DNA from 4 places in the Ferdinandcohnia sp. Marseille-Q9671 genome. Region 3 is predicted to be linked to each of the others. Evidence: riboswitches for the same ligand, from Rfam matches in the RefSeq annotation. Region 3 holds a riboswitch; each other region holds the start of a gene.
What was found. Region 3 has a riboswitch for S-adenosylmethionine ahead of ACWNMY_RS06165 (methionine biosynthesis PLP-dependent protein). Riboswitches for the same ligand answer to the same signal wherever they lie in the genome.
Positions count from the first base shown of each region.

Region 1: another riboswitch for S-adenosylmethionine. It lies ahead of ACWNMY_RS20770 (methionine ABC transporter ATP-binding protein); the one in region 3 lies ahead of ACWNMY_RS06165 (methionine biosynthesis PLP-dependent protein).
Region 2: another riboswitch for S-adenosylmethionine. It lies ahead of ACWNMY_RS15480 (5-methyltetrahydropteroyltriglutamate--homocysteine S-methyltransferase); the one in region 3 lies ahead of ACWNMY_RS06165 (methionine biosynthesis PLP-dependent protein).
Region 4: another riboswitch for S-adenosylmethionine. It lies ahead of ACWNMY_RS06690 (O-acetylhomoserine aminocarboxypropyltransferase/cysteine synthase family protein); the one in region 3 lies ahead of ACWNMY_RS06165 (methionine biosynthesis PLP-dependent protein).

Region 1 is NZ_CDRJTA010000004.1:1,115,487-1,123,545, reverse strand. Features, by position in the region: gene ACWNMY_RS20780 (fibronectin type III domain-containing protein) at 1-138, shown strand, start outside; gene ACWNMY_RS20775 (hypothetical protein) at 249-1,901, shown strand; SAM riboswitch class I at 2,041-2,142, shown strand; gene ACWNMY_RS20770 (methionine ABC transporter ATP-binding protein) at 2,446-3,471, shown strand; gene ACWNMY_RS20765 (methionine ABC transporter permease) at 3,461-4,123, shown strand; gene ACWNMY_RS20760 (MetQ/NlpA family ABC transporter substrate-binding protein) at 4,144-5,019, shown strand; gene ACWNMY_RS20755 (LLM class flavin-dependent oxidoreductase) at 5,075-6,460, shown strand; gene ACWNMY_RS20750 (aldo/keto reductase) at 6,494-7,480, shown strand; gene ACWNMY_RS20745 (LAGLIDADG family homing endonuclease) at 7,718-8,059, shown strand, end outside.
Region 2 is NZ_CDRJTA010000004.1:24,995-33,053, forward strand. Features, by position in the region: gene ACWNMY_RS15470 (ABC transporter permease) at 1-2,555, shown strand, start outside; gene ACWNMY_RS15475 (mechanosensitive ion channel family protein) at 2,800-4,062, shown strand; SAM riboswitch class I at 4,263-4,364, shown strand; gene ACWNMY_RS15480 (5-methyltetrahydropteroyltriglutamate--homocysteine S-methyltransferase) at 4,570-5,673, shown strand; gene ACWNMY_RS15485 (SDR family NAD(P)-dependent oxidoreductase) at 5,968-6,732, shown strand; gene ACWNMY_RS15490 (Na+/H+ antiporter NhaC family protein) at 6,775-8,059, shown strand, end outside.
Region 3 is NZ_CDRJTA010000001.1:1,187,860-1,195,918, reverse strand. Features, by position in the region: gene metC (cystathionine beta-lyase) at 1-350, opposite strand, end outside; gene ACWNMY_RS06165 (methionine biosynthesis PLP-dependent protein) at 347-1,468, opposite strand; SAM riboswitch class I at 1,549-1,655, opposite strand; gene ACWNMY_RS06160 (acyl-CoA dehydrogenase family protein) at 1,863-3,005, shown strand; gene ACWNMY_RS06155 (amino acid ABC transporter ATP-binding protein) at 3,088-3,843, opposite strand; gene ACWNMY_RS06150 (amino acid ABC transporter permease) at 3,867-4,580, opposite strand; gene ACWNMY_RS06145 (amino acid ABC transporter permease) at 4,594-5,301, opposite strand; gene ACWNMY_RS06140 (transporter substrate-binding domain-containing protein) at 5,439-6,311, opposite strand; gene plsY (glycerol-3-phosphate 1-O-acyltransferase PlsY) at 6,633-7,196, shown strand; gene ACWNMY_RS06130 (aminotransferase class V-fold PLP-dependent enzyme) at 7,216-8,059, shown strand, end outside.
Region 4 is NZ_CDRJTA010000001.1:1,295,794-1,303,852, reverse strand. Features, by position in the region: gene ACWNMY_RS06725 (acyl-CoA dehydrogenase family protein) at 1-1,444, shown strand, start outside; gene ACWNMY_RS06720 (arsenate reductase family protein) at 1,685-2,041, shown strand; gene gcvH (glycine cleavage system protein GcvH) at 2,146-2,529, shown strand; gene ACWNMY_RS06710 (YusG family protein) at 2,799-3,044, shown strand; gene ACWNMY_RS06705 (toprim domain-containing protein) at 3,210-3,563, shown strand; gene ACWNMY_RS06700 (thioredoxin family protein) at 3,822-4,127, shown strand; gene ACWNMY_RS06695 (MFS transporter) at 4,728-6,002, shown strand; SAM riboswitch class I at 6,233-6,332, shown strand; gene ACWNMY_RS06690 (O-acetylhomoserine aminocarboxypropyltransferase/cysteine synthase family protein) at 6,493-7,815, shown strand.

The sequences.
Region 1 (8,059 bases), on a different contig from region 3:
AAATTTTCTAAAAGAGAAAGATTAGCCGATGTCATTCCAAATGGTTTAGTAAAAGTCTCAGGATATCGATGGAGTGGGTTTGGTCATAGTCTAAATGTCCACCTAATTCCTGGTAAAGCTGAAGGTAAGAGTAACTAATTCAGGTTTCTAATATACCTACATGTAAATGTGAAGATGGCATTAACAAATTGTAATGCCGTCTTCACATAAGTTTACGATTCAAACAAATCTAACAAAGGTGTGATATTGTGAATTTTAAAAAATCAATAATTTGGTCATTGATCTTATTTTTAGTTGCTTCATCATTGTTTTTAGGTGAAGGTAGAATAACAGAGGCTGCGGTAATTGACTCTATACCAAATACCACAAGAGAATTTAAAGACTATGACAATAGTTTTCTATCAGTTACTGGTTATGCATCGTTAGGAGTTAATGACAGAAGTAAATACATTGATACCTCCTTTTATCGTCAGGTAAAAACAGAAAGAGAATTTTTGCAGGCTATTTTGGATGCTAAAAGTGGAAGTGTGAAAGTAATCGAGGTAGCGAAAGATTTGAACTTTGGGTGGTCCAACCTAAATTTAAGTAAAGAAGAAGCAGCTAAATATCGATTTATCACAAAATATCGTGATCCAATGAACGGATTTACAAATCCAAACTTGGCTTCCTCCGGTGTCTCACAAATGAATATTGATGGTATTGATGGCCTAACTATTTTTTCAAAGAAAGGCAAAACAATTAGGTCTGTAGAGTTAAAATTAGCTAGATCTACAAATGATATTATCTTTAGAAATCTGAAGTTTGATGGCATGTGGCAATGGGATGATACTGGAAAACATAAGGAAGTAGGCTGGTCATTTATTAAAGTAAATGGTGCGAATAATGTATGGATCGACCATTGTAAATTTACCATTGCTTCAGATGGATTAATTGACACAGAGAACGGTGGTTCTAACATTACCATTTCATGGTCTCAATTTGGTTTACCTGCAAGTGAAAATCCAGCACAAGATAGTGATATTTATCAATCCATTCAGTTTATGGAGGAAAAATATGCTGCAAATGAACTGAATTCTGATAGTGTGTACAATAATATGCGTAATGGCGGTGCGACAAAAGAACAGATAATGGCTTATGCAGCCTATCACAGTAAGGTGCACTTAACTGGTTCCGGAGATAAAGACTATACGAACTATGTGAGTGGTAGTGGAGTAGATTATAAAGATGGAAATCAGAGAATCAGATTAACACTAGCCTATAACACGTATACCAATGTTGGTCAGCGAGTACCGATGATACGACAAGGAACGGGCCATGCATACAATTTGTACCTAGACAATTCTACACATCAAGATGTGTTGGAGAATGTAAGTGCAATTGCGGAATATGGCACAGACAAACTTTCACGTGCGTTAAATGCGAGGAACGGGGCATCAATCGCAGCAGATACGTCCGTATTTAAAGACATTAACGAGCCAATCACAGGTGCAGAAATTCAAGGTTTAGATATATCTAACATGAACCAACAATGGGCTGAGTTATTCCATGATGCGTATAACAGAAATTTAATTGTAAATTCCAAAATCACCAATCAATATGGAACATATACAGGAAGCAGTTGGGACAATAATGGGGAAAATCTATTTACAAAAGGATTTACTTGGCATGACAAATCAACAATAGGAAATTGGGCATGGTCTTCTCATATTGTGGGAAGTGAAAATATGAGTAAAATGAATCCACCAACTGAACCTTTTACGTTTGAATATAAGTATAATGAAGAACTACCTTATACCTATACTGTTCTTCCTTTAGATAGTGTTGTAGCAACACTTACAAAGCATGCAGGGGCAAACAAAGTGAATATGAGTCCAATAGGTTGGTTAAAAACAACTTATTAATTAGTAATGTTTGATTTATAATTGCGGGTTAGGGAAAACAGTAAAGTGAAAGTATAAAATAATAAGAGTTTTTAAAAAACTTGTTGACAAGTAAATGCTTTCGATGTAACTTAGTAACTACAATTAAATAACAGATGAATTCTTATCTAGAGAGGTGGAGGGACTGGCCCTTTGAAGCCTCGGCAACAGACTTTGAAGTACTGTGCCAAATCCTGCAAGCCGTGAGCTTGAAAGATGAGAAGAGATGAATAAATTTACATTAAAACTCTCTTCTTTTGTGAAGAGAGTTTTATTTTTGCCAAATTTCAAGTAATCATTGGTCAACCAAGGTACTGAAGGGAGATGGAAAATGAAATACAATGTTTCGTTTGAAAAAGGAAGACTCTCCAAAAGTGGAAAATAGAAAATAAAATACTATGCCGATTAGACAACTAAAGGCATCTTTATCCAAACGCTTCTTTTGAGGTTGTTGGAATAAAGATGCCTTTTTCTGTCTTTTTAGAAGAAATTATGAAACCAACCAAGATCAGAGGAGGATAACAAGTTGATTAAGTTTGAGGAAGTAAGCAAAGTTTTTAGTTTCGGCGGGAAGGAGGTTCATGCGGTACGTAATGTTTCATTAACGATTTCAAAAGGAGAAATCTTTGGGGTAGTAGGATTTAGTGGAGCTGGGAAAAGTACATTGCTCCGACTCGTAAATTTACTAGAACGTCCAACATCGGGAAGGATATCGATCAACGACGTAGATATATCTAGTATTTCTCAAGCAAATCTCCGGAATTTGCGGAGAAAAATCGGGATGATTTTTCAATCTTTTAACCTCTTTAACTCTCGTACTGTTTATGGAAATATCGCTTATCCTTTAAAGCTTGCCAAAATGCCAAAAGAGCAAATTGACAAACGAGTAAAAGAATTACTTCAATTTGTTGGATTACAAGATAAGGCAGATCAATACCCAGAGCAGCTCTCAGGTGGACAAAAGCAAAGAGTCGGTATTGCAAGAGCATTAGCGACATCACCAGACGTTCTTATTTGTGATGAAGCCACTTCTGCGCTGGATCCCGAGACAACCGGAGAAATCCTTCACCTATTACGGAAGGTGAATGAAGAGTATAACATTACAATATTGCTTATAACTCACGAGATGCATGTAATCCGTAGCATTTGTCATCGAATGGCCGTGATGGAAAATGGTTCGGTAATTGAAGAAGGAAATGTTTATGATATATTTTCGAATCCACAATCAAAAACGACGAAAAACTTTATTAGTTCTGTACTAAACGATAAGCTTTCTAGCAAACTTCTAGAAAAATTACGAACTAGTCATTCTGCAAATTTGTATCGAGTGATTTTTACTGGGGCAGCTTCGAGTGAGCCAATCCTATCACGAGTTACAAGAAAGCATGGGATTGATTTTAACATTATCTATGGAAGTATTAACGAATTACAGGATCAATTATTTGGTAGTTTGATTGTTGAGTTTCAGGGTGCTAGTCACCTCATTCAGCAAGTCATTACTGAGCTCAAAGAAATTGTGGAAGTAAGGGAGGTGATTAACCATGAGAGTTGATTGGACTACATTTTGGCCACGTATTGTCGAAGCAACTGGAGAAACAATTTTGATGGTCATTTTCACGTTAATTTTCTCAAGCATTATCGGGATCGCAATGGGCGTACTCTTTTTTGTCACACGTAAAGGAAACATATTGGAAAATAAATATATCTTTTTCTTACTTAACCTATTAGTAAACATTGTTCGTCCAATCCCTTTTATTATTTTACTAGTTGCGCTTAGTCCCTTAACTCGAGCAGTAATGGGAACTACCATTGGAACGGCAGCAGCAATTTTTCCTATGACGATCGCTGCATGTTTTGCGGTCGCCAGGATCGTAGAGAGTAATCTTGTCTCGGTAGAACCAGGAATTATTGAAGCCGCACAGGCTATGGGTGCAAGTCCATTACGGATCATATTTGGCGTACTTATCCCTGAAGCGTTGGGTCCCCTTATTCTAGGTCTCACCTTTGTAACGGTTGGGCTTGTTGATTTCTCAGCAATGGCTGGAACAGTTGGCGGCGGCGGATTGGGTGACTTAGCCATGACATATGGCTATCAACGATTTGATACATCAGTCATGATTGTAACAGTTGTAATCTTAATCCTACTTGTTCAAATTGCACAGTTTTCTGGAAACTTTTTATCTAGATTCTTTTTACGAAGATAATTAAAAAAGGAGAGATACAAATGAAAAAGCGGTTGATTATTTTCTTATTCATGGTGTTTTTTGTTTCATTACTTACAGGCTGCACTAACAGTACATCCGGAAAAAACCAAGAGGTAGTAAAGATTGGTGTGACAGGTGCTGATGGACCTTACTGGAAGCTTATCGAAGAAAAAGCAAAGAAAAAAGGGATCACAATTGAGTTGGTTGAGTTTTCCGACTACATACAACCAAATAATGCGTTAGCAAATGGAGAAATTGATATGAATTCGTTCCAGCATCTTGCTTTTCTAGGTCCGGCTAACGTAGAGAATGGGTATACGATTGTTCCGATAGCATCTACGACAATTAACCCAACAGGGATTTATTCTCAGAAATATGATGATTTATCAGACATACCAGACGGGTCACAAATTGCCATTTCAAACGACCCTGCAAACCTTGGAAGAGGCCTTCTTTTATTAGAAACTGCAGGACTAATTGAGCTAAAAGAGGGTGTTGGTATATACGGTACATTAGATGATATTGCGAAAAATCCAAAAAACTTAGAAATTGTTCCAGTTGTTTCGCAACAAACTGCACAGGCACTTCAGGATGTTGCCGCATCACTAATCAATAATGGGATTGCTGGTCAGGCTGGTCTGAATTTTAAGGATTCGTTATTATACGACGATCCAGAAAGTGAAGAAGCAAGACCCTATGTAAATGTATTTGCCGTTCGCGAAGAGGATAAAGACAATGAAACACTCAAAACGATTGCCAAACTATATCAAGAAGCTGACGTGAAAGAGGCCGTCATAGAAGATACAAAAGGAGGAAGTATTGTCGTAGATATCCCCGCGGAAGATCTTCAAACGACTTTAACACAGTTAGAAGATTTCATAAAGAATCGCCAATAAAAAGGGAACATGAAAGATTTATAGGTTTAATAATCTAGTAAAGGAAGTGGTAATTTTGGTAAAACAAATACGACTAAATGCATTTGATATGACCAGTGCTATGCACAATTCACACGGGCTTTGGAAGCATCCAAAAAGTGAACGACATACCAGGTACAAGGATTTGGACTATTGGATAGATTTAGCAAAATTATTAGAACGAGGAAAGTTTGATGCCGTATTTTTTGCAGATGTGCTAGGTATTTATGACGTTTATCAGCAAAGTAAAGACCCTTCCATACGTGACGGAGTTCAGGTGCCATTAAATGATCCAGCTTTTGTAGTACCAGCAATGGCAAGTGTAACAGAACATCTTTCTTTTGCAGTGACAGTAAGTACTACTTATGAGCATCCGTTTGGCCATGCTAGAAGGTTTTCTACCTTAGACCATCTTACAAAGGGAAGATTGGCATGGAATATCGTGACTTCCTATCTTCCTAATGCAGCAAAAAACTTTGGTTTACCAGAAATGCTCAAGCATGATGCACGCTATGATTTGGCTGACGAGTTTTTAGAAGTCTCATATAAGCTATGGGAAGGGAGCTGGGAGGACAATGCTATCATTGGGGATGTTGCTAATGAGGTCCTCGTGGATCCGTCAAAGGTACATGAAATAAATCATGTAGGTGAGTATTTTTCAGTAGAAGGACCTCATTTAAGTGAGCCTTCCTTACAACGAACCCCTGTTCTATACCAAGCAGGTACGTCGGAACGTGGCAAGGAGTTTGCAGCTAAACATGCAGAATGTGTATTTATTGGAGGAACAGTAGAAAAAATAAAATCTTCTATTCATGATATCCGACAAAGAGCGCAGAAGTATGGTCGAAATCCTGACCATATTAAGGCATTTACTTTTCTGAATGTTATTGTAGGTGAGACCACTGAACAAGCAGAGGAAAAGTATCAGGAAATTGCTAGTTATTGGAGTGCTGATGCGGCAAAAGCCCAATATGGTGGCTCTAGTGGTTACGATTTATCACAGTATACAGATTTAGATAGTCCTTTTGAATACAAACATACCGAACACGGGCAATCAAGGGCAGCCTCCCTTACAAAGGATGCACCTAAAAAACTAACAGTTAGTGAAGTGTTAAACCGATTTGAAACACTAGATCGGAATCATATTCTTGTAGGAAATCCGCAAGAAGTGGCCGATGCGATTCAGTTTCAATTCGAGGAGAGTGGTGTAGATGGCTTTAACCTAGCACATCTTGTCACACCAGAAACCCTAAAGGATTTTGTAGATTTGGTCATTCCTGAATTACAGAGACGCGGAATCTATAAAACTGAATATAATCAGGGAACCTTTAGAGAAAAGTTATTTGACCACGGGAGTTCTTTATTACCTAGCGATCATCCAGGAAGTCAGTATCGGAAAACAGCCATTTTGGAAGGGAAGTAATATTTCAATTGTTACTAGAAATGGGGAGATTTTATGAAATATAAAACAATAGGAGATACGGGCATTTACGTATCAGAGTTGTGTTTCGGGACGATGTCTTTTGGTGGGATAGCGGATGAAAAAACTTCTGAAGCCATGTTTAACCGTTGTCGGGAAGTTGGGATTAATTTTTTTGATACAGCTAATATTTATAATGAAGGAAGGGCCGAAGAGATACTTGGTAAGTGTATAGCGGATTGTCGTGATGATATTGTGTTAACATCTAAGGTCGGCCTTCCTTCTGGGGTTGACCGAAACGAAGGTGGAGCATCAAGAAGACATATTTTTCTTTCGATTGAAAAAAGCCTAAAACGTTTGGGAACAGATCGCATTGAATTTTACTTCCTCCATCGCTTTGACGATAAAACAGATATTGAGGAAACACTTATTGCATTAGATGATTTACAAAGACAAGGTAAAATACTATATCCTGCCGTTAGCAATTGGGCAGCCTGGCAAATTGCAAAAGCTCTTGGTATATCAGAACGAAAAGCTTTAGCTAAATTTAAACTTATTCAACCGATGTATAATCTAGTGAAAAGACAAGCGGAAGTTGAAATACTACCACTTGCTAAATCGGAGCAACTTGGAGTAATTAGCTATAGCCCATTAGGTGGAGGACTATTAACCGGTAAATATGGGAAAGCAGAGAAGCCTAAAGAAGGGAGACTACTAGAACAACGAAATTATCAACTGAGATACGGCCGAGAAGATTATTACGAGACTGCTGATCGATTTACACAATATGCAGATGAAAACGGATATAATCCAACTTCTCTTGCTGTCGCATGGGTGAAAAATAATCCGAGTATTACTGCGCCAATTATTGGTGCAAGAAACCTAGAACAATTGGAGCCATCACTTGATTCTATTCATATCTCTTTAGAAAAGAGTCAGTGGGAAGAAATTGCTTCCTTGTCCAACACTCCGCCTTTAGCTACAGACCATCATGAAGAGGAAGGAGTAGGTAAAAGGAAATAGGATAAGGAAACCTGTAGCGTGACACGCACTGCTGCAGGTTTTAATTTTGTGAAAGTATATAAAATGATACATTCTATGTGATAGAACTGAATCCTAGGTGAGGAAATAAATAACATAACCATAATGCTAATCTAAATAAATATTAAAATCATTCCTTCCGCTTGAAGGAAAGAACATTTGTTCTTATAATAAAATTATAGAACGAATGTTCCTATTTCGTTGGAAGGGGAGAGAAATATGAATCGAACTACTAGGAGGACAAAAAGAAAGAGAACACTAGAATTCATTGAAATTATTAAATTATACGAGGGAGGGCATGAAACATCTGAGATTGCAGAACTTGCTAATGTGTCTTCTAGATACATACGCAAGGTACTATCAGAACATCATGTAGAAATGAGGCCATTTGGTAGCTGGAAACGTCAGTATAGCCTTAATGAAAATTATTTTAAAGAATGGTCAAATAATATGGCATATATCTTAGGTTTTATTCTTGCAGATGGCTGTATATCAGGCGAAACACAGACTGTTACAATTTCTCCAAAAGAACCGGAGATTCTAGATAAGATCAAAAAAGAG
Region 2 (8,059 bases), on a different contig from region 3:
ACAAACGAAGAACGCTTGTAACGATTATTGGTGTCATCATCTCAGTTGCAATGATAACAGCCGTTGCAACACTTGGGGTATCGTTTTTGAACCTACTCATTCGAGAAGAAATTGCATCGAATGGGGAATGGCATGTTAAGTACAATAATGTAAACACGGAACAAATAGAAGCTATTGATAAAGATAGTCAAACAAAAGAAGTAATACTCGCCAATGATCTTGGATATTCACCACTAGAGGGGTCTGAAAATAATGGAAAGCCCTATATGTTCCTTAAGGAATATAATACAGCTGGTTTCCAAAACTTTCCTATCGAGTTAAAAGAGGGACGACTACCTTTTTCGAGTAATGAAGTTGTCATTTCAGAAGAAATTGGAAGTAACGCCAAAGTAATATATAACATCGGTGATCAACTGACAGTTGAGATTGGTGAAAGATGGGCAGAGGGAGAAGAAGCACCCCTTGGTCAGAACTTTCCTCTGAATACAGACGAAAATGGAAATGTAGCCGAAGAATTTAAACCCCATACTACTCAGACATTTACTATAGTAGGGACGGTTAAACGTCCGACTTGGGAACCGACATGGTCGCCGGGTTATACAGTTATTAAATATGTAGATGAAAAAGAACTTGGTGCAAATGAAACTGTAGACGCAGTAGTCGTATTAAAAAAAGTAAAGAGCTCTTTATATAAACATTCAGAAACACTCGCAGAGAAAAACGGAATTGAATCCATTTCCTATAACAAAGAATTATTAAGGTACTATGGTGTAACTGATAACGATAGCCTACGCATGACATTATTTTCTCTAGCAGGGATTATCATGGCAGTAATTATCATTGGCTCGGTTGCGTTAATATACAATGCTTTTGCAATCAGCGTATCAGAGCGAGCTAGACACTTAGGGATGTTATCAAGTGTAGGGGCAACAAAAAAACAAAAGCGTAACTCTGTCTTTTTTGAAGGAGCTGTAATAGGTGCAATCAGTATTCCGATTGGAATCATTTCAGGTATAGTGGGAATTGGGATAACCTTCTCATTCATTAATTCTTTTCTTGGTAAAGCGTTGAATGTTTCAGCAAAACTAGAGGTTATTATTACACCTGCTTCGTTATTTGTTGCGTGTGTAATCTCAATTGTAACCATCTTTATATCAACCTATGTACCTGCAAGAAGAGCCTCCAAGGTGTCTGCAATTGATGCTATTCGTCAAACACAGGATATTAAATTGTCAAGAAAAGCAGTAAAAACATCAAAGATGGTTCGCAAATTCTTTGGAATGGAAGCGGAGATTGGTTTAAAGAACTTAAAACGTAATAAAAAGAGATATCAAGCGACTGTTTTCTCCCTTGTGATTAGTATCGTACTATTTTTGACCGTTTCCTTTTTTACAGATAATCTTAAAAAGTCACTTGAATTATCCCAGGAAAACATTAGTTTTGATATTCAAGTGATTGGTGATAACATGGGCAAAGAAGATCTTCAACCACTTACCAAACTTAAGTATGTAACAGATTCCAGTATTGTTCAAACAGCGTATTTAAGCACTTGGATAGAAGTAGACCAACTTCCAAACGAATTGCTAAAACAAGCTAAAGCTGAACCAGCTTTGTTACAGGATGGTAAATTTAATTATTACGTAAGAATATATGGTTTAGATCAGACTAGTTTTAATGACTATGTCAAAAAAGTGGGCGCAGATATTGAAAAATTTGAGAATGTAGATACACCTGCTGCGATTGTAATCGATCATATCTCTTACCAGGATTATGAGTTAGGTAAATTTGTTGAAACGAAGTCAATTCATACAAATGTAGGGAATTCAATTGAGTTGAATTCAGTGGTTTACGAAGGTGAAGAAATAGAGGAACAATTTTTAAATAAAATTGAAATTGCAGCATTAACGAAAGAGCTGCCGATGGGTGTTACTACGAGTAGATTAGGTGGCTTAGATATAATTGTTTCAGAGGATGTATTAAATAAGATTGTCTCGAATAATGAGAGGGCAAAAAGTGAAGTTCAAACTGAGTTATACATGAATAGTTCAGACCCATTGGGAACACAGGAAGAATTAGATAAAGTGACGAACTCCTCAACACATGTATATAATGTCTATCAAAGAAAGCAGGAACAAGAACAGTTAGTCCTTTTAATGCAAGTCTTTACCTATGGATTTATCGCGTTGATTTCATTAATTTCAGTTGCGAATATCTTTAATACAATCTCAACAAGCATCACACTTCGAAAACGTGAATTTGCAATGCTGCGCTCAGTAGGAATGACTCCAAAAGGCTTTAACAAGATGATCAATTACGAAAGCATATTTTATGGTGTCAAATCATTACTATACGGACTTCCAATAAGCTTAGGTGTCATGTATTTGATCTACTTGTCACTCGGGCAGACGTTCGAGTATGGATTTACACTTCCATGGCTAAGTATCATATTCGTAGTCGTAATCATTTTCGTTATCGTGGGCTTAGCAATGCTCTATTCCATACAAAAAATAAAAAAAGAAAATATAATCGACGGATTAAAACAAGAAAGTATCTAGTCGGATTGCCTCCTTCCGGTGGGTCAGAGGGACAGGTTCCCTGTCCCAAAACTTATGCCTGAGCTTCATTGTAGTGAATGTACTGCAGTGGGGCTCAGGTATTTTTATTGTATAAATTCTTGAAATTTCCCATCCAAATGAATCAGGTATTGATATACCAGTTCTGATATAATAGGACATATTGCAAGCACGTGTATTGTGCATATAAACATACTACATCATACTACATACACTGGAGGGGCATATGAAATACATCAACAACTTTTTGTTAGACTATGATATGGATCCTACATTGGCTAGGTATCTTTCTGTTATAATCATGATTCTTTTTATTGCATTAATCTGTGTTCTAGCAAATTTTATTACTAAACAGGTTATCATCAGAATTATTAGTCGGATTGTAACAAAATCCAAATTTACGTGGGATGACATGCTGTTAGAGAGAAAGGTTTTTCGAAGGCTATCACATATTGTTCCTGCAATTATCATTCATCAGTTTGCTGGAACGTTTCCGAATTATGAAAACTTGATTGTAATGGGAGCAAATATTTATATAATTCTCGTGGGATTACTTGTTATCAACAGCTTACTAGATGCAGCTAACGATATTTATCAAACCTATGAAATATCGAAGACTAGACCTATAAAAGGGTACGTTCAAGTTGTGAAAATCATCATCATAACACTTGGGGTTATTCTGATTATCGCAAACCTTATGGGAGAGAGTCCGCTTATTCTCCTTAGTGGGATCGGAGCACTTTCCGCTGTTTTTATGTTAGTATTCAAAGATTCATTATTAGGACTTGTTGCAGGGATTCAGTTGACTTCGAATGATATGGTTCGGGTCGGCGACTGGATAGAAATGCCGAAATATGGGGCAGACGGAGACATTATAGATATCTCTTTAAATACAGTGAAGGTGCAAAATTTTGATAAAACGATTACGACAATCCCGAGTTATGCGATGATATCTGATTCATTTATCAATTGGAGAGGGATGCAAACCTCCGGAGGGCGAAGAATTAAACGATCCTTATTTATTGATAAAAATAGCATTACTTTTTGTTCGGACGAAATGATTGAGAAGTTTAAAAAGATCCATTATCTTTCAGATTATATTACCTATAGGGAAAATGAAATTGAAGAGTACAATAGTAAAAATGAAATTGACCGAAGCAATCCTGTAAATGGGAGAGCTCTTACGAATATAGGTGTATTTCGTGCGTATATTAGCAATTACCTTCAACATCACCACGGGATACATAAAGGTATGACCTTAATGGTTCGTCAGTTAGCACCTACAGAGCATGGACTCCCAATCGAAATTTATGCCTTCACAAATGATATAAGATGGGACGTGTATGAAACAATTCAAGCTGATATTTTTGATCATCTCTTTGCTGTAGCGCCAGAGTTTGGACTTCGCTTATTCCAGAATCCTTCTGGACATGATTTCAGGGCTCTAGTTGATGAATCAAAGGAAGATGGAAAGATTAGAGAGTATTAATATTATTTGAAAAGAGGCCCTTAAACTTGAGTATACAGTTTGAAGTGAGAAGAACTTAGATTCACTAAAATTGAGATTTGGAGAGATAAATGGGACAGTCACTTTTTTGCTTGGAGCAAATTTCCTGCACTTCCAAAAATTTTATTGACATACAAATTTTCGAAGCGTATAGTGAAGCTTATAACTTAATAATCGAAATTTTCTTATCCAGAGAGGTGGAGGGACTGGCCCATTGATACCTCGGCAGCGGACTTTTACTAGTACTGTGCCAATTCCAGTAGCTTTAAGCTAGAAGATAAGAAGAGCAGGTATCTTACTTTGTCAATTTAACCCCTCTTCTTATCTTTTAGAAGAGGGGTTTTTGTGTTGCAGGGACGTAAGAGACGGTCACCTTGTCTCGTGGGTCAGAGGGACAGGTTCCGTGACCCAAAAGTAGAAGTGGGACAAGGTACCTGTCCCCGTGACCCACCCGGTGAACCCCAAAAATGATACTAAGGAGAGATTCAATTGACAAAAACATTAGTTAAAGCACCATTTAGGGCAGATCACGTAGGAAGTTTATTACGACCTGAGAGAATACATATTGCTAGAAGGGATTTCCAAGTTGGTACGATTACGGCTGAGGAACTACATAATATCGAAACAGAGGAAATTACTAAAATAGTGGATAAGCAGATCGAGGTTGGCTTGCAAGCTGTTTCTGACGGAGAGTTTCGTCGTAGGTTTTGGCACACCGACTTTTTAGAGCACTTAAACGGGGTAGAAGGGTACGTACCAGATCACGGCTTTTCATTCAAAGGTGAGGAAACGGAAAGATATGATGTACGTGTAATCGGGAAGATATCATTTAACCCGGAGCATCCACATGTAAAAGATTTTATAGAATTTAAAGAAATTGTTGGAAATCGTGCTGTAGCTAAACAAACAATCCCTAGTCCAAATCAGTTGTTTAATGCAGGAATTCGCAATCTAGAAATCTATCCAGATATTGAAGACTATGCAAATGACATTATCAAGGCATACCGCAATGCAATTCAAGCCTTTTATGATGCAGGTTGTCGATACCTACAATTAGATGATGTATACATTGCAGGTCTCAATGCACCGGAAATTCCGTTTAATGATAGTGGATATTCTCGTGAAGAATTAATTGAGTTAGCATTGCGTGTAGCGAATGGTGTACTAGAGGATAAACCTGAAGACTTAATTGTGACTACCCATCTTTGCCGTGGAAATTACCGATCTACCTGGGCATTTGAAGGTAGTTATGCGAAAATAGCTCCAACTTTATTTGCAAAAGAAAAAGTAAATGGATTTTTCTTAGAATATGATGACGATCGTTCTGGGGATTTCAAACCATTGGAATACATTCCAAATGGTGGCCCACAAGTAGTGCTAGGTGTTTTTACATCAAAGCATGGTACTTTAGAAGATAAGGAAAACGTAATTGCTAGAGTGAAGGAAGCAACTCAATATGTGCCATTAGAGCAATTATGTATTAGTCCACAATGTGGATTTGCCTCTACACATCATGGAAATATATTAACTGAAGAAGAGCAATGGGCAAAATTAAAATATATTGTTGATATTTCTAAAGAGATTTGGGGTTAAGGTATATAGCGAACACCAGTAGTGGTGTTCGCATTTTATAGATTTTTTGTGGCATAAGAATAAAATACATATAATAGTATAGCTTAAAAACCAAGTATTCACATGCGAATATAAAATATAGAAAATTAATTTCAACTTATCTGTTAGTGGCCATTCTAGTCATTGTTGTTAAAACTACACCATCAGTAGGAAATATCCTTACTAGTAAGGCGCGCCGTGAGTAATTGAAAGAACATTAGATTAGAAGATAGACAGGAAAAGAAAAGTGTATTTGTTCATAGGGAGGTTTAAGGCATGTATGTTATGGACTTAACAGGGAAAGTTGCGATTGTTACAGGTGGTGCTCAAGGAATTGGAAAAGGTATTGTTGATGCATTTTTAGAGTGTGGAGCCAAGGTAGCTGTCATTGATCAAGAACTGGATTTGAAAATTTCGGATGAAAGTATATTGTACATAAAAACAGATGTAACACAAAGTGATCAAGTGGAAGAGATTGTACAACAAGTGATTGATCATTTTGGTAGGTTGGATATTCTGGTGAATAATGCTGGAATTTCTACGATGGATTATGCGATTGACATAAAGGAGAAGGACTGGGACCGAGTAATGGACGTAAATGCAAAAGGCGTTTACCTATGTAGCCAATTCGTTGCGCGATTCTTGAAAGCACAAGGTCAAGGTGGGAAAATCATCAATATTTCTTCACAGGCTGGGAAAAATGGATACAGATTAATGGGGAGTTATGTTGCTTCGAAACATGCTGTATTAGGATTTACTAAGGTTATGGCGATCGAGTTGGCTCAAGATCATATTAATGTAAATGCCGTTTGTCCTGGAATTGTAGAAACGGATATGAAGCGCCGTGAAAGAGTAATTGGGGGAAACCTTAGGGGGCTAAATGCTGATTTGATTGAGCAGGAGGACTATTCTCAAGTTCCATTAGGTAGAACAGCTACACCGAAAGATATTGCAAATGTTGTTGTGTTTTTGGCTTCAACATATTCAGATTATATGACCGGGCAAGGTATCAATGTTACTGGTGGAATGACGATGAACTAAACTTGTTTCCTAAAGGATCAAATAGAAAAGGATGATTTTTAAATGAGTAATGTAAATAAAGGAAGCTTATATGCACTACTTCCGTTACTAATATTTGTTTTACTATTTGTAGGTACAGGAATTATTTCTGGAGACTTTTCAAACATGCCCTTAAATGTTGCGATTATTATTGCTTCTGCTCTAGCACTAGGAATGAACAGAAAAGAAAAATTATCGAAAAAAATTGATGTGTTTACAAAGGGAGCGGGCCATTCCAACATCATATTAATGGCTATTATCTTTGTTCTAGCTGGTGCATTTGCTGAAACGGCTAAAGGCATGGGTGCAGTTGAAGCAACTGTAAATATGGGGTTAACTTTAATACCTAGTAATCTTTTAATGGTTGGTTTGTTTATTGTGGGATGTTTCATTTCCATATCGATGGGAACATCCATGGGGACGGTTGCTGCACTAGCTCCAATCGGAATCGGTATTGCAGAGCAAACTGGAATACCTATTACTTTAGCGATGGCAACAGTAATTGGTGGGGCAATGTTTGGTGATAACCTCTCCATGATTTCTGATACAACAATTGCGGCAGCTAGGACTCAACATACGAAAATGAGTGATAAATTTAAAACGAACTTTTTAATTGTTTTACCTGGAGTTATCGTGACCGCCCTCATTCTTTGGATTGTTACTATGGGAAGCAATATAGATACACTAGGAGATTATTCATATGAATTAGTAAAGGTAGTACCTTATCTTGCTGTACTTATTGCTGCATTAGCTGGGATCAATGTTCTAATTGTACTTCTTGGAGGAACAATTTTTGCAGGAATCATTGGTTTACTTGATGGTTCTTATACAATGGCTGGATTTATCAAAGCTGTCTCTCAAGGAATCATAAATATGGAAGATTTAGCGATTGTTGCGATTTTAATTGGTGGTATGATTGGAATTATTCAGCATAATGGCGGTATACAATGGTTATTAAACTTTGTAACTAGTAAAATCAAATCGAAAAAAGGTGCCGAGTTTGGCATTGCTGGTTTGGTTAGTGCAACTGATTTAGCAACTGCGAATAACACGATTTCGATTATTATTGCTGGTCCGTTAGCAAAAAATATTGCAGATGAGTATGATATTGACCCAAGAAAATCAGCAAGTATCCTTGATATTTTTTCAAGTAGTTGGCAAGGCCTTGTTCCGTATGGTGGACAAATGCTTGTGGCATCAGGTTTAGCAGCTATTTCACCAATTAGTATTCTCCCATATTCCTTTTATCCAATTGCTCTTTTGGTATGTGGGATTATTGCAATACTAATCGGATTCCCTAAATATAATC
Region 3 (8,059 bases):
TATTTATTTAATACTTCAGTAACAAAACGATAAGTTCCACCATACACATCTTCGGAAATAACAACATGGTCACCTGAAGTAAGTAACATAAACGCAGAAGAAATGGCTGCCATGCCAGATGCAAATGCGAGACCTCTTGAACCACCCTCTAATTCGGCAATTGCCTGTTCTAGGGCCTGTCTAGTCGGATTTCCCGACCTACTATAATCAAATGGACCGAATTTATCAAAGCTTTCTTGATGAAAGGTCGATGATAAATAAATAGGAGTGTTTACCGCACCTGTTTTTTGCTCAACGCCTAATGAGGAATGAATAAACTTTGTTTCTAATTTAGTTTTGTAGGTGCTCATAAAACATTAACCTCCTGAACTAATATAGAAAATACATGTTTTAAATCCGTAATTAAGTCTTCCGCCTCTTCAATACCAACAGAAAATCGTAATAAGGTATCAGAAATTCCACGACGTTTTCGTTCCTCTTCTGGAATATCTGCATGTGTCTGTGTCGTAGGGTATGTGATAAAACTTTCAACACCACCCAGACTTTCCGCAAAGGTAATCAATTGTAAATTTTCTAAAAAGGGGCTAATCCATTTGCTTTCCTTTAACCGAAATGAAAGCATGCCACCTTTCCCTGGGTATAGAACGTCGGTAACCAGAGGTTCATCACGTAAATACTCAACGATTTTCTTTGCATTTTCATCATGTTTTTTCATTCGTAAAGAAAGTGTTTTTATCCCCCTTATTAAGAGCCAAGAATCAAAAGGAGAAAGGACAGCACCAGTTGCGTTATGAAGGGTAGATAACCTCTCGCAAATAGTGTCTCCTTTGGCCACGACAATACCTGCTAATACGTCATTATGGCCCCCTATATATTTAGTAGCGCTATGAATTATAATATCTGCCCCTAATTCGAGTGGTCTTTGAAAAATAGGTGTTAAAAAGGTGTTATCAACAATAAGTAATAAGTTGAAGTCTTGTGCAAGCTGTGCGTACACCTTAATATCAATTTCTTGCATTAGTGGGTTAGAGGGAGTTTCAATGAAAATGGCCTTTGTTTTCTGTGTTATTAACTTCTCTGTCTCGTTAATATCTTTAAAAGGTGAATAGGTTGTTTGAATATCATAAGTATTTGAATAATATTCTAGTAAACGGAATGTGCCACCATAGACATCTTCAGGAACAATTAGTTCATCCCCAGAACGAAATAGAGAAAGGACTAATTGAATGGCAGCCATTCCAGAACTGCATGCGTATCCGCGGTCACCTGACTCTAAATTCGCGATTCCATCTTCCAATATTGTACGGGTTGGATTTTTCGTACGCGTATAGTCGTATCCAGTCGACTGACCAAGGCCATCATGCTGATATGCAGTTGATAAATAAATGGGAGGGTTAACTGCCCCTGTTGTCTTATCACTCTTATTACCTAATTGTACTAATCTTGTTTCCAAACTTCTGTTTGTCATGTTATTCATCCTTCTCTCTAAAAAAATAAAAAAATGAGGACCTTCTGTAAGAAGAAGGTCCCTAGTTAATATTGAGAATCCTCTTATCTTCAAGGTAGTTGTAACCTATTGGAATTAGCACCGGACCTAACCAGGTTGGTTGCTGAGACATCATTGGGCCAAATCCCTCCGTCTCTCTTGATAAGAATGAAATATGAAATTTTCGAAAAAAACAATTTTTTTTAACTTTAGTACATATAGAAAAAAAATACAATAGAAATTCCCAAAAAAATTATAAAACTTTATTGGTACAAAACATAAATAACTGTATAATAAAGGTTATATATAAAAACCGATAGGATTAGTATGTTATATGTTTCGCAATAAGAATAAAGACAAGGGTGATGATTGTATTATGAGATTTCAAGATGTAAATAGAATGGAGGAACGGCTCCAATTAATGGAGGAATTGTCCCAACGTTTTTTATCAAAGGCAGCAAAGATTGATGAAGAAATGAGTTTTCCGTTTGAAAATATTTCTGAGCTCAAAAGCTCTGGATATACCTCATTAACCTTACCAAAAGAATATGGTGGGGAAGGAATCTCTCTTTATGACTTTGTTCATTTTCAAGAGTATATTGCAAGAGGCGATGGATCAACGGCTTTATCAATAGGTTGGCACATGGGAATCGTTAAAGATCTTGGAGAAAAAAAGCCGTGGAAAGAATCAATGCTACAGATGGTATTTAGGGATGTTAAGGATGGGGCACTAATAAATAATTGTGCATCAGAGCGACAAACCGGGAGTCCCACTCGTGGAGGGAAGCCTACAACAACTGCTGTGAAAGAAGGTGGCAGGTGGGTAATTAACGGCGTAAAAACCTTCTCAACTATGTCTCCAATACTCGATTATTTTAACGTGACAGCGACGATTCCAGAAAGTGATGAAGTGGGTTTTTTCTTAATCCCTAAATCTAGTGCAGGATTAGAAATAGAAGAAACCTGGGATAGTATCGCCATGCGAGGGACAGGAAGTCATGATTTAGTATTAAATAACGTCAAAGTGGATGAAGAATATCTAGTCCAATTGGCTGAACCTGGTCAAAGGAGCGCATCCGGATGGTTACTTCATATTCCAGCTTGCTACCTGGGCATAGCACAAGCTGCCCAATCCTATGCGATTAATTTCGCAAAAGACTATTCTCCAAATAGTATTAAAGGTTCCATTTTTGACTTACCAAATGTGCAACAAAAGATAGGGGAAATGGAATTAGAATTAATGAGAGCAAGACATTTTCTACATTCGGTCGCAAAACAGTGGGACGAATCAAGTGAAGAACAACGAAATAAGTTAACACCTGAATTAGGTGCAGTAAAACTTGCTGTTACAAATGCGGCGATAGTAGTTGTAGACTTAGCTATGAGAGTAGTAGGTGCTCGGAGCTTATCACAAAAAAATCCACTGCAAAGATATTATCGTGATGTCCGCGCCGGTCTTCACAATCCTCCGATGGATGACATGACAATCATGTTACTCGCTAAAAGTGCAGGTAAATAACAAAACACAAGGCGTCTTGGCCAAGACATTGATTTATAAAAAAACTACCAATCTCTAAAATGATTGGTAGTTTTTTGAATTTTTAGATATAGTACGTATAGTCTTCTGGAAGTACTCTTTTTAAGAACTTTCGTGTTCTTTCTTCTTTTGGATGCTTAAAAAATTCATTCGGTGTTCCTTCTTCAACTACGACACCATCATCCATAAAGAGCACTCTGTTTGCCACATCCTTTGCAAACGACATTTCATGTGTAACAACCAACATTGTTGTTCCTTCTTTGGCAATATTCTTCATAACAGTTAACACTTCACCAACTAGTTCCGGGTCAAGAGCGGAGGTAGGCTCGTCAAACAAAATGATGTCAGGATTTAAAGCAACTGCTCTTGCAATACCAACACGTTGTTGCTGTCCACCTGATAGTTCACTAGGATAAGCATCGTATTTTTCTGACAGCCCTACTTTATCTAACGCTTTCCTACCAATCTCATATGCCTTTTCTTTTGGTACCTTTCTTACGACAATTAGCCCTTCTGTAACATTTTCAATTGCTGTTTTATTATTAAACAGATTATAATTTTGAAATACAAAAGCTATCTTCTGTCTGATTTCATGAATTTGTTTTCTTGAAGCTGTTTTAAGGTTCAATTCAGTTTTACCGAAAACTGCATGTCCCTGATCTGCCTTTTCTAGAAAGTTGATACAACGAAGTAAAGTTGTTTTACCAGAACCACTTGGCCCAAGGATAACCACGACATCTCCTTTGTCTATTTTTAAATCTACGCCTCTTAAAATTTCATTTTTACCGAATGATTTATGGATATTCTTTATTTCTAACATGTTTTTCGCCTCCTGCTTTTATCTCAGGCACTTGCAACTTTGAATTTTGTTAAACGTTTTTCATATCGTTTGAATGCATACTCTACTAAACTACAAATAATCAAATATATGAGGAAAATGTCAATATAAGCTTCAACATAATTGTAGCCTACATTGGCTGCCACTTGTGCTCTTAACGTTATCTCTTGCAATGACATTGCATAGCCCAAAGAGGTCGCTTTAATAAGATTGACTGTTGCCGTACAAATATTCGGTAATGCTACAACTAACGTTTGTGGAATAATGATTCTTCTAAATGCTTGTGTATTAGTTAATCCAACTGACTGAGCAGCTTCCAGTTGCCCCTTACTAACTGTACTGATAGCAGATCGAAACACTTCAATAAGAATTGCTGTCGTATTTAAGGAAAAGACAATGAAAGCGTACCAAATTGGATTGACGTCATAAACATTTGATTCAATCCCCAATTTAGTAAACAATGAATTGAGTAAAATAGGGACACTGTTGTAGATTATAAATATTTGAACGATAATCGGTGTCCCTCTTACAAATGAAACATAAACTTGTGCAAAACGATGTAAAATGGGGATCCGGTTAATCCTTGTTAAGGCCAATAAAAAACCCAATGGTAGCGCAATTAGTAGGGAAATAATTGTAATAAGTAGTGCTGTTGGAACCCCTGATAATGCTACAAAAAAAGTATCCACTAAAAATTTATAGTCAAGCCCATCTGACACGGGTCTCACCACCTTATGTAGTTTTGATCACTTGTTTTCCTTTACTAAACAGTCTTTCAAGCTTTAAGAAGAATTGTTCAATGGCAATGGAAAGGACCCAATAAATAATCGATAATCCGATATAAATCTCCAATGCATGCGCATTTATATTGCTTGCGATAATAAGGTTTGCTTTTCCCATAATATCGATTAATCCAATTGTATAGGCTAGAGCTCCTTCTTTTAGTAATTCAAGTAAGCTATTGCCGAAGTTTGGTAAGGCAACTACAAATGCCTGTGGTAAAATTATTCTCCATAAAGCCTGCGTATTAGATAGCCCAACACTTACTGCAGCTTCATATTGTCCTTTGTCAATTGATTCATACGCCGACCTAATTACTTCAGACATTAAAGCTCCAAACTGAAGTGTAAAAGTGATTACGACAAATATTGCAGTATTAAGGTCATTTAAGTTGATCCCGAAATTATCACCGATGGCTGGAAGGCCATAATACACTAAAAAAAGAAGAACAATTGATGGTGTACACCTTAAAATAGTGGTAAAGCCATGTGCAATTTTTTGAGCAATCTTATTTTTTCCTAGTTTCATAATGGCTAGGATAAAACCTAGGATTGTTCCAAACAGTACGGATAGACCAGCTATCATAAATGTTACTTTTAAAAATGGAAGTAACATTGGTATTGACTCAATTATGTAAGATGCGTCAAAATACTTTTCCAACTTTCATCACCACCCATATTTAGCAATGTATGAGATTCATAAATGTAAAAACCTGTCACATTCTACGTAGGATTGACCCCTAAAATAGAAGGTGACAAGTCATAAATACTGTTTTTTAACTTTGACTTCTTATTTTTTTATCTTTCTACAGAGTCCAATACCTCAAACAGATCTCTTCCATAAAACGTTTCGCTTAGCTCATTTGTCTTCTTCTCTTCTTTGATCTGCTTGATAGCTTTATCATACGCATCCGCAAATTCCTGTTCTTCCTTATTGAACAGAGGCCATGTTTTAATAACAGCAAACTCATTGTAAATCACATCATTCGCTAAATTATGATAGGGACCATCTTCTTCAACCACTTGTTTTTTAAATGGACCTTCAATCATGACACCACCATCTACACGACCTTCATTTACCCATTGAACAACATCAACTGAAAATTGATCACCAGCTTTTAATTTGACTGGGTTTTTAGGATTTGCTTGATTATATTCATCAATAACTGTATATTGCGCGTTGTTAGCAGCAATCGGTGCTAACGTCATCCCTGCAGATGCAAAATCTGCAAGAGATTTAATATGCTCGTTTTCTTTCTTTAATATAAGTCCAGTGCTACTAAGACCAAGGAATTCCTTAGGATAGATAAAATTCTTGGTTCTTTCCTCAGTCCAAAAAGCATTTTTTACACCTACATGGTATTTGCCTTGTTGGACACCAATTAATAAGTCTTCACTTGACGTTCCAACATATTCAAATTCGTAGTCTGTAAGTATTTCATCAACCAATTTCATCACTTCTACATCATATCCTGTTGGTTTCCCATCCTCGTCTAACCAGGAAATGGGTTTTGATGCCTGGTCATAAGCAACTTTTACCTTCCTAACATCTGAACCACTGCTGGAGGAGTCTGCCTCTGCGCCAGTGTTTGTGCTTGACCCACAACCTGCCAATAGGACTACTGCCGCCAATCCTGTTGCTACAACATGTAAAAATTTTTTCTTTATCATTGTACAAAACTCCTTTTTACTGTTTTGGGATCTCCATAAGGAATCATCTTAATCCTTAGTTAACTAATAGGATTAGTAAGATATTAGCACTTTCATTATAAACCGTCAATGCATTAGTTTTAATTTTTTGAAAATGGTTATAAGTATCTATCTTGGTTTCCAATGAGGCTTTAAAAATTAGAATTTCTTTTTGCATGTAGATGTTCAAGAGAACATATATTTCTACTAAAAAGAAGTTGTCCATTTCTAGTAAGAAAGTAATTTAAACAATAAACAATAAATGGTAAGATTTTAGTAAACCTTCGATATGGTGGTGAACGCGTGATTTATTTATATGTAGTGGCTTCCTATTTTATTGGAACCATCATGACTGCCTATGTCGTCATGATGGTAAGCAAGGGTGAGGATATTCGTAAGCTTGGGAGTGGAAATGTAGGTGCAAGGAATGCTGGTAGATTACTAGGTAAGAAAGGTTTTTTGTTAACGGCAATTGGCGATGTTGTAAAAGGGATGCTTGTTGTTGTTGGTGCGAAATACCTTGATTTTTCATTTGACGAACAAATTGTTTCATTGATTGCGGTAGTTGTAGGACATGTTTGGCCGATTACGCTTAGATTTAAAGGTGGAAAAGGGATCGCTACGGCGGCGGGTGGACTTCTTATATTGGCCTATCAGCCATTTCTAGTATTTGGACTTATTTTTCTTATCTTATTAGCTCTTTTAAGAAGTTTTACACTGGCAGGCATGACAGCGTTTTTTACATTGCCAATTATTTATTGGTTTATGAATTATTCCAACCTTGAATGTTTTCTAGTTTTTCTTGTAATTGCTATATTGTTATTTGCTCACCGTGAAAACCTTAAGGAAAAAATAAGTAAAAATTAATTAGTGGAGTGATTCGTACGTGTCATTTGTCTATAAGATTGCAAGGACAAAAGAAGAATTTAAAAAAATTCATAAATTAAACTACAAAACATTTGTGGAAGAGATTCCACAGCATGAACAAAATGAAGAACGAATGTTAATTGATAAATTTCACAATGAAAATACCTATTTAATTTGTGTGAAAAACCACGAATTAATCGGTATGATTGCGGTCCGAGGCAACCGTCCATTTTCATTAGACCATAAGCTTTCTAATTTAGAAGAGAAGCTGCCTGTGAAAATGAATAAGCCATGTGAAATTCGTCTGCTAGCAGTTGAACCAGAATATCGAAATCATGGCCGTGTATTCCTCGGGCTTGCCCAGCTAATGATTAATTATTGTTTAAATGAAGGCTATGACCTTGCTTTAATTTCTGGAACAACGAGACAGGAAAAATTATATCGTCAAATGGGTTTTAAGCCATTTGCTTCATTAACAGGAACCTCGGAGGCTTCGTTTTGGCCTATGTATTTAACGAAGCAAACCTTTGAGGAGTCATTGGCAGGAAGAATAGTTCGAGAGCCAATTAGTTTTTTACCAGGGCCAATTAAAGTTGAAGACAATGTGAAAGCGGCCCTTGAACAAAAACCGATTTCTCATCGTTCAAATGAATTTACGAGACGAATGAATACTGTTAGAGAGAAACTCTGCTGGATGACTAACTCTAAGTTTGCTGAAATTCTAGTAGGCTCAGGAACTCTAGCAAATGATGTGATTGCAGCACAACTTGCTCTATTAGGTGGAAAGGGAATAATTTTGAGCAATGGTGAATTTGGAGCAAGACTAATCGATCATGCGAATCGAGCGGGATTAGCTTTTAAAA
Region 4 (8,059 bases), 110 kb from region 3:
ACACGTTGGAATTGGTTCCCTTCCAATCGTATTGTTTGGGAACGAAGAGCAAAAGCAAAAATACCTTCCTAAATTAGCAACAGGTGAGCTTCTTGCAGCTTACGCGCTAACAGAGCCAGGATCAGGTTCAGATGCGCTTGGTGCAAAAACGACAGCAAAATTAAATGCAGAAGGTACACATTATATTTTAAATGGCGAAAAACAATGGATTACAAATGCAGGCTTTGCAGATGTATTTGTAGTATATGCAAAAATTGATGGCGATAAATTCTCTGCATTCATTGTTGAAAGAGATTATCCTGGAGTTTCAACTGGGGCAGAAGAAAAGAAAATGGGTATTAAAAGTTCTTCAACACGTACATTGATTCTTGAAGATGCGGAGGTACCAGTTGAGAACCTACTTGGTGAAGTTGGAAGAGGTCATGTTATTGCGTTTAACATCTTAAATATTGGCCGTTACAAGCTTGGTGTAGGTGCAGTTGGTGGATCAAAGAGTGCGTTTGAACTGGCAGTAAAATATGCGAACCAACGACAACAATTTAAAACTCCTATTTCAAAGTTTGCGTTGATTCAAGAAAAATTAGCGACAATGGCAACAAAGATATATGCAGCCGAGTCAAGTGTGTATCGTACGGTAGGTTATTTTGAAGACCGTATGGGTCAGTTAACGGAAGAAGAAGTGAACAATGGTAAGGAAGTAGCGAAATCAATTGCCGAATATGCTATTGAATGTTCAATCAATAAATTCTTCAACACAGAAGTATTAGATTATGTAGTTGATGAAGGTGTTCAAATCCATGGTGGTTATGGGTTTATGCAGGAGTATGAAATTGAAAGAGCATATCGTGATTCACGTATCAACCGTATTTTTGAAGGAACAAACGAAATCAATCGTTTATTAGTACCAGGTACTTTCCTTCGTAAAGCACTTAAAGGAGAACTACCATTACTTCAAAAAGCACAACAGCTTCAAGAAGAATTAATGATGCTAATGCCTGAAGAAGTTGCGGATGGTGTTCTTGAGCAAGAGAAATTTCTTGTTCGCAATGCAAAGAAAATTGGTTTAATGATTGCGGGTCTAGCAGCACAAAAGTTCGGACCAAAGCTTGAGAAAGAACAAGAAATTTTAGCAAATATTGCAGATATTGCAGCTAATATCTATGCAATGGAATCAGTTGTTCTTCGTACAGAAAAGGCAATTAATAAGTCTGGCGAAGATAAGAATAAACAAAAGCTACTTTACACTCAAGTGTTTGTTCAAGAAGCATTCAATGAAATTGAAGCACATGCAAAAGAAACACTTGTTGCAACTGAGGAAGGCGATGTATTGCGTATGATGACTTCAGCTCTACGTAAGTTAACTCGTCACACTCCTATTAATGTAATTGCGAAAAAACGTGAAGTTGCAGCAACACTTATCGAAGCAGAAAAATACACTGTTTAACATTCAGTAGTATGGCATCAGAAACACAAAGCATTAAATTTTAAGCTCCTTATCATAATAAGGGGCTTTTTTTGCCTTTCTAAATTGTTGGCAGGATAAACAGGAGTTAGGTCGAATTAAATCATTGATAGCTACTTATCGTTTTAATTCAATTTTTAATATGATAAAATATAGTAAATAGAATAGTTATGATCTGAACAATTACGCTAAGGTGTATTGGTTTATAGGTGGTGAAATAAATTGGCACTAACATTTTATTGGTATCCAAAATGCGGAACCTGTCGCAAAGCGAAAAAATGGTTGGAAGAAAATCAAATTACTTTTGAAGAAATTCATATTGTTGAAAATCCGCCTTCCAAAGAAATCTTGAGAGAAATGTACAAGAACAGTGGATTGGAATTAAAGAAGTTCTTCAATACTAGTGGTCAAAAGTATCGGGAACTAGGATTAAAGGATAAGGTTAGTACTGCTTCTGAAGATGAATTACTTGAGCTATTATCCTCAGACGGGATGCTTATCAAGCGCCCACTCACTACAGATGGGCAAAAAGTTACAGTAGGATTTAATGAAACTGTATTCGGAGAAACATGGAAATAACCAAAGTAGGATGAAAGACCTTTTAAAAGGACTTTTACATAATTAGTTTTGTTTTTTAAAACAAAATGATAACAAGATAAATTGACTACTGGAGGGTATAAACAATGAGCACACCTAAAGACTTACGTTATTCAGAAGAACATGAATGGGTTAAGGTTGAAGGGGAAAAAGTACGTATTGGAATTACGGATTTCGCACAATCTGAACTAGGTGATATCGTATTTGTAGAATTACCAGAGGTTGGTGACGAAATTAAAGCGGACGAGCCATTCGGAAGTGTTGAATCTGTTAAAACTGTTTCTGAACTTTATGCACCAATTAGTGGTAAGGTTGTTGAGATTAATGAGGATCTCGATGATAGCCCAGAATTTGTAAACGAATCTCCATACGAAAAAGCTTGGATGATCGTAATTGAACCATCAAATGCTAGTGACGTTGAAAATTTAATGACTGCTGAACAATACGAAGAAATGATAAAAGAAGACTAATTACCCTAAAACAGTTGGAGTCTTAACTCCTGTGTGTATTAAGGAAAGGACTCCGGTGGAATCCACAATTTTTTGCAGGGTATTAGTGAAACTTGCTCAAATAAATCGGGCGCATAGACACGAAAGCCCATAGAACTCCTGAGAACCATTATAGGAAAACACCTATAATTGGTTCTTTTTTTTGCTGTCTGAGCTGATTGCTCTTTGCTGAATGAAGTATGACAATATGGATATTCTATTACTAAATACCGATTGGAAGGGTGTTTATTATGGTATTGAAACATACTCGAATAGATGTAACAGACCGGGTTGTAGGCAAAATTGGAAATGAAGAAATGAATTTATTTGTTGAAAAAGAACCAATTGGTAAAATTCGTTTTACAACCCAAGGTGCACAATACGAATTAAAGCAAGGGTATGAGCAAGAAGCCAATAAGATTTTTACTTATGCTGATGTACCTACTAACCCAGATATGAAATACGTTGACTGTGACGACGAGAATGGTTGGTGCTAAAGGCAGTGGATATCCACTGTCTTTTTTTTCCATATGCTGCGCAATTAATTCACCAATTTAGAATCTTCGCTATAAAATGAAGGAAAAGCAGTTGTACACAACGAATATAAAATTTATTCCGCAATAGATATAGGTAGCAAGAATGTACAATCGAAAAGGTGATGAATGGTGGCTATTGATGATACAGAAAAGGTAATCATTGTTGAGGGGAAGTCAGATAAAAAAAAGGTTCAAACAGTTATTAACGAACCAATTGAAATAATATGTACAAACGGAACCATTAGTATATCCAGGTTAGATGAGTTAATTGAACATTTATTCAATAAAGATGTTTATATATTAGTGGATGCAGACAACGCAGGGGAAAAACTTAGAAAACAATTCAAACGAGAATTCCCAGAGGCTCAACATTTGTTTATAGATAAAACATATCGAGAGGTGGCAACAGCTCCAGAACAACATATCGCAACCGTCTTGCTTTCTGCAAATATAGATGTTCATGCGGAGTTCTTATTATAAACCCATTGCTGCAATACTCCGTGTTAATGATGATTGCCCGGACTGAATAAAGGAAATCTCCGGCAATGCCTTAGATATTTTAGAGGAAGTTTTTCGGCCAAGGACCAAAGACTGACTAAGAACACCACATCATGTGGCAACGTCTTATGACCAACCTCGTGTGGACCTATAAAATCTGGTTCCATAAACGTCGAGGCGAATTTGATGAAATCATGTTACAATAATAAGCAATCAAGAAAGTAAAGGTTGTATTTATATATGAAAGAATGGAACGAAAATGAAATTGATGCTCGACTAACAAATCCATGTGGGTTCTGGTTGTATCTGTATACTCCAATGTGTGGAACTTGCCAGGTTGCATCCAAAATGATCACCGTTGTTGATGAGTTGCTCCCACACGTTGAGATTGGAAAAAGTGACCTCAATTATTTACCGAGTAAGGCGATTGATTGGCAAATTGAAAGTGTCCCATGTTTGTTGCACATAAAGGACGGAGAAGTATTAGAGAAGTATTATGCCTTTCACTCAGTCCCATATTTGTTAGAAATAATAGCAAAACCGTAAACATCGTCAGTATTTGACGGTGTTTCAGACTGTTGACAAACGCTCGCATACAGCGTTGCTTGCCTCTCTCGTCCGCTCATGAAGGTAACTTCTATTCGCGTCTTCGATCGACTGCGCGCCTTGTCTGACAACCGTTTTCAAGACAGTCTGGGGAAAGTAATTTCTTTTTAGATATACTGTGAAAAATCGTGTAGACAAAGTCAGTACTGACTTTGTCTACACTCTGAAGCATCGTCAGTATTTGACGGTGTTTTTTTATTTACTGCTTATTTGCTAGGATTGCAAACGTACAAGCTTAAAGTGAAAGAATCGGAATGTGTACTGCAAAATAGAAGAGATGTCAAAAGCTTGAGAGAAGTGATCCAAAGCATGCACCGCAAGACTATTGTGAGGTACATGACTGTGAGCAAAAAGCGAGTGCATGCTCTACAAGCTGTAGTAGTAATCCTAAGCCTAGTTGACATGTACAAAAATTCTACCAAATAGTATATTTGATTATTGCAATTTCCTTAAAAAACGTTATGATATTTAGGGATACGAAACTTTAGGATACACTTGGTATTTATACATAATGTAGAAGAATTTTTGCGGGGAGTACAGATGAGCATAATCAATGATTGGAAAACTCAATATAAAACATACAACCAAAATATTAAACTATTTATCTTAGCAACTATATTCACTCAGTTAGGCATGGGAATGTTTACTATCATGTATAACTTCTACGTAAGAGAACTAGGTTACTCTGAGCAAACAAATGGGACGATAATTGCAATGACTGCTCTAGCATCTGCTATTATTCTGGTGCCAGCAGGTCTAATGAGCGATAGATTTGGTAGAAAGAAAATTATGATCATTGGCCTTGCTGTTTCAACATTTGCCTTTTTTGCTAGGAGTATTTTAGAGGTGGAGCAAATACTTGTTGCAACAGCCTTTTTAACCGGTTTATCCACTGCGTTTATACAGGTCTCTGGTATTCCTTGGTTAGCTGAAAACTCAACACCTAACCAGAGGGTACATCTTTTTAGTTTTCATTCTGCAATTATGATGGTGGCACAAGTTGTCGGCAACATTGCAGGAGGTGTTTTGTCAGACACCTTTCAATTTGTTTTTCACTTAAGCGGGCTTTGGAGCGTACGAATTACGTTAGTAATCGCAGCAATTATATATCTAGTCGGGATTCTGCCAATCTTTAAAATGTATGAGTTGAAAAGAGAAAAACCAAAAACGAAGGTGGCTGTGCCTTTTAGACAAAAGCTTAGGACAAATAAATCACAATTAAAGTTAATTGCTATGTTTGCGTTGGCTCAAATGATTATTGGCTTTGGTTCTGGACTTGTTATTCCATACTTAAATCTCTATTTTGCAGATCGATTCCTAGCTAGTAACACAATAATTGGAATCATTTTATCTTTAGGGCAAGCTGCAACTGCTATCGCAATGATAATCGGACCCGCAATTGTTCGAAGGGTAGGAGAGGTACGGGCAGTTGTGTATTTACAACTTTCATCACTCCCATTTCTTTTACTTACAGGTTATACAGAAAATCTATACATAGCAGCAATAGGTTTTCTGTTTAGACAGGCACTTATGAATGCAGGTAATCCTATTCAAGCATCACTTGTTATGGGGAGAGTAGATGATTCCATGAAGGGACTTGCCAACTCGGTAAATCAGATGGTTTTTTCATTGGGATGGGCCTTAATGGGGCCAGTATCAACAACCATCGTGATGCTAAATGGTGCATACTGGGGTTATGCATATGTGTTTACAATAACTTCTGTCTTGTATTTAATCGGGTCACTTTATTTCTTACTAGTATTTAGAGATAAGTCTTTTCAAAAAGAAGAGAATAAGGTTTTAAAAACCTCATAGTTCTTCAATTTATGACCGGGGCAATCTGACATATTTCTCGGGAAATGGAACAGAGATGTGCAACAATCGCAGAATTATTATTCAAACATGTCGAAACAATAAAATGATGCTAATTAATGTCAAATTTAGAATTTATTATTTTTTTTGAAAACTATTGTTGACTTGTAATTGAAAAAGGTTTAACATTTTATTATATTAACCATTTAAACTATTAAAATTTCATATCGAAAGTCTTATCAAGAGTGGCGGAGGGAATGGCCCTATGAAGCCCGGCAACCGGTTTATTACACGGTGCTAAATCCAACAGACAATTTGTCTGAAAGATAAGAAGAGAAACGATTATACACCCTCTTCTTATCAAGAAGAGGGTTTTTATTATGTGTGCAAAACTTGTTACTTACATAGAGTCAAGTTTTCTATATTAGCGGGAGACATACCTAGAATAGCTCTCAATCCCCGTATAACAAACATATAAAGGAGAGATTCAAACATGAGTGAAAAACAAAAGAATTACAGACCAGAAACGATTGCGATTCACGGAGGTCTTGAAGCAGATCCAGTAACAGGTGCTAGAGCAGTACCGATTTATCAGTCAAATGCATATAAATTCAACAATACGGAACATGCCGCAAATCTGTTTGGCTTAAAGGAAAATGGCTATATTTATACACGTATTCACAACCCAACCACAACTGTTTTTGAAGAAAGAGTAGCTCAGTTAGAGGGTGGAGTTGGGGCATTAGCCGTTTCAAGTGGAATGGCAGCCATTACGACGTCTATCCTTAATATTGCTGGTGCAGGTGATCATATCGTATCAGCGGCAACACTTTATGGTGGAACGTATAACCTATTCGCAACTACACTTCCGAAATATGGGATTAAAACAACATTCGTAGATCCATCAAATCCTGAGAATTTCCGTCAAGCTATTACGCCTAATACAAAGGCTGTTTTTGCAGAAACAATCGGAAATCCAAGCTTAGACATACTCGATATTGAAGCTGTTGCAAACATTGCTCATGAAGCAGGAATTCCTTTAATCGTTGATAATACATTTGCAACTCCATATCTATGCAGACCAATTGAGCATGGAGCAGATATTGTTGTTCATTCTGCTACAAAATGGTTGTTAGGGAATGGAACAACGATGGGTGGTATTATTGTTGATGGTGGAAAATTTGATTGGAATTCTCCAAAATTCCCTGGGTTTACAACACCTGATCCAAGCTATCATGACTTAGTGTTTGCAGATGCTTTAGGACCTGTAGCATATATCATTAAAGCAAGAGTACAACTCCTTCGTGATTTAGGTCCTTCTCTAAGCCCGTATAACGCATTCCAATTCAATCTGGGTCTTGAAACTTTACACGTTCGTATGAAAGAGCATATCGCCAATACGAAAAAAGTTGTTTCATATCTTAAAGAACATCCTGGAGTTGAATGGGTATTGTATCCAGGTGAAGAGGACCATCCGAACAAACAACTAGCAGATAAATACCTGCCAAATGGTGCAGGTTCGGTAATTGTATTCGGAATAAAAGGTGGAAGAGAAGCTGGTGAGAAGCTAATCAATAATGTTGAGCTTTGGTCACATGTTGCCAATGTAGGGGATGCGAAAAGTCTCATTATTCACCCAGCTAGCACTACACACCAACAGCTAAGTTCCGAGGATTTAAAAGCCTCCGGTGTAACTGAGGATTTAGTTCGTTTATCAGTTGGAATTGAGAACATTGATGATATTTTAGAGGATTTGGAACAAGCAATTAAAGTTGCAAATGGAACGTCTTCTACTTCATCTGTACCAACAGTCTAATTGGTTAATTTTTTCGTTGACACATAGTTTTAGAGATGATAAGATAACCTTCGTTGTAACTATTGTACGATTATTAAAGTGCGTGTTTAAAAAGGAGGATGAAAAGGACCAAGAAGTTTGAGGCGGCGAAGCTATGAGTACCGGAGCGTATGCAGTTAATACGTGAGGAACGGAAAAGCAAGCCAACGAGCTTCCACAGGATGTGGTGACTTCGACGTTCGACACAGGACGTGTCGGTACTTAG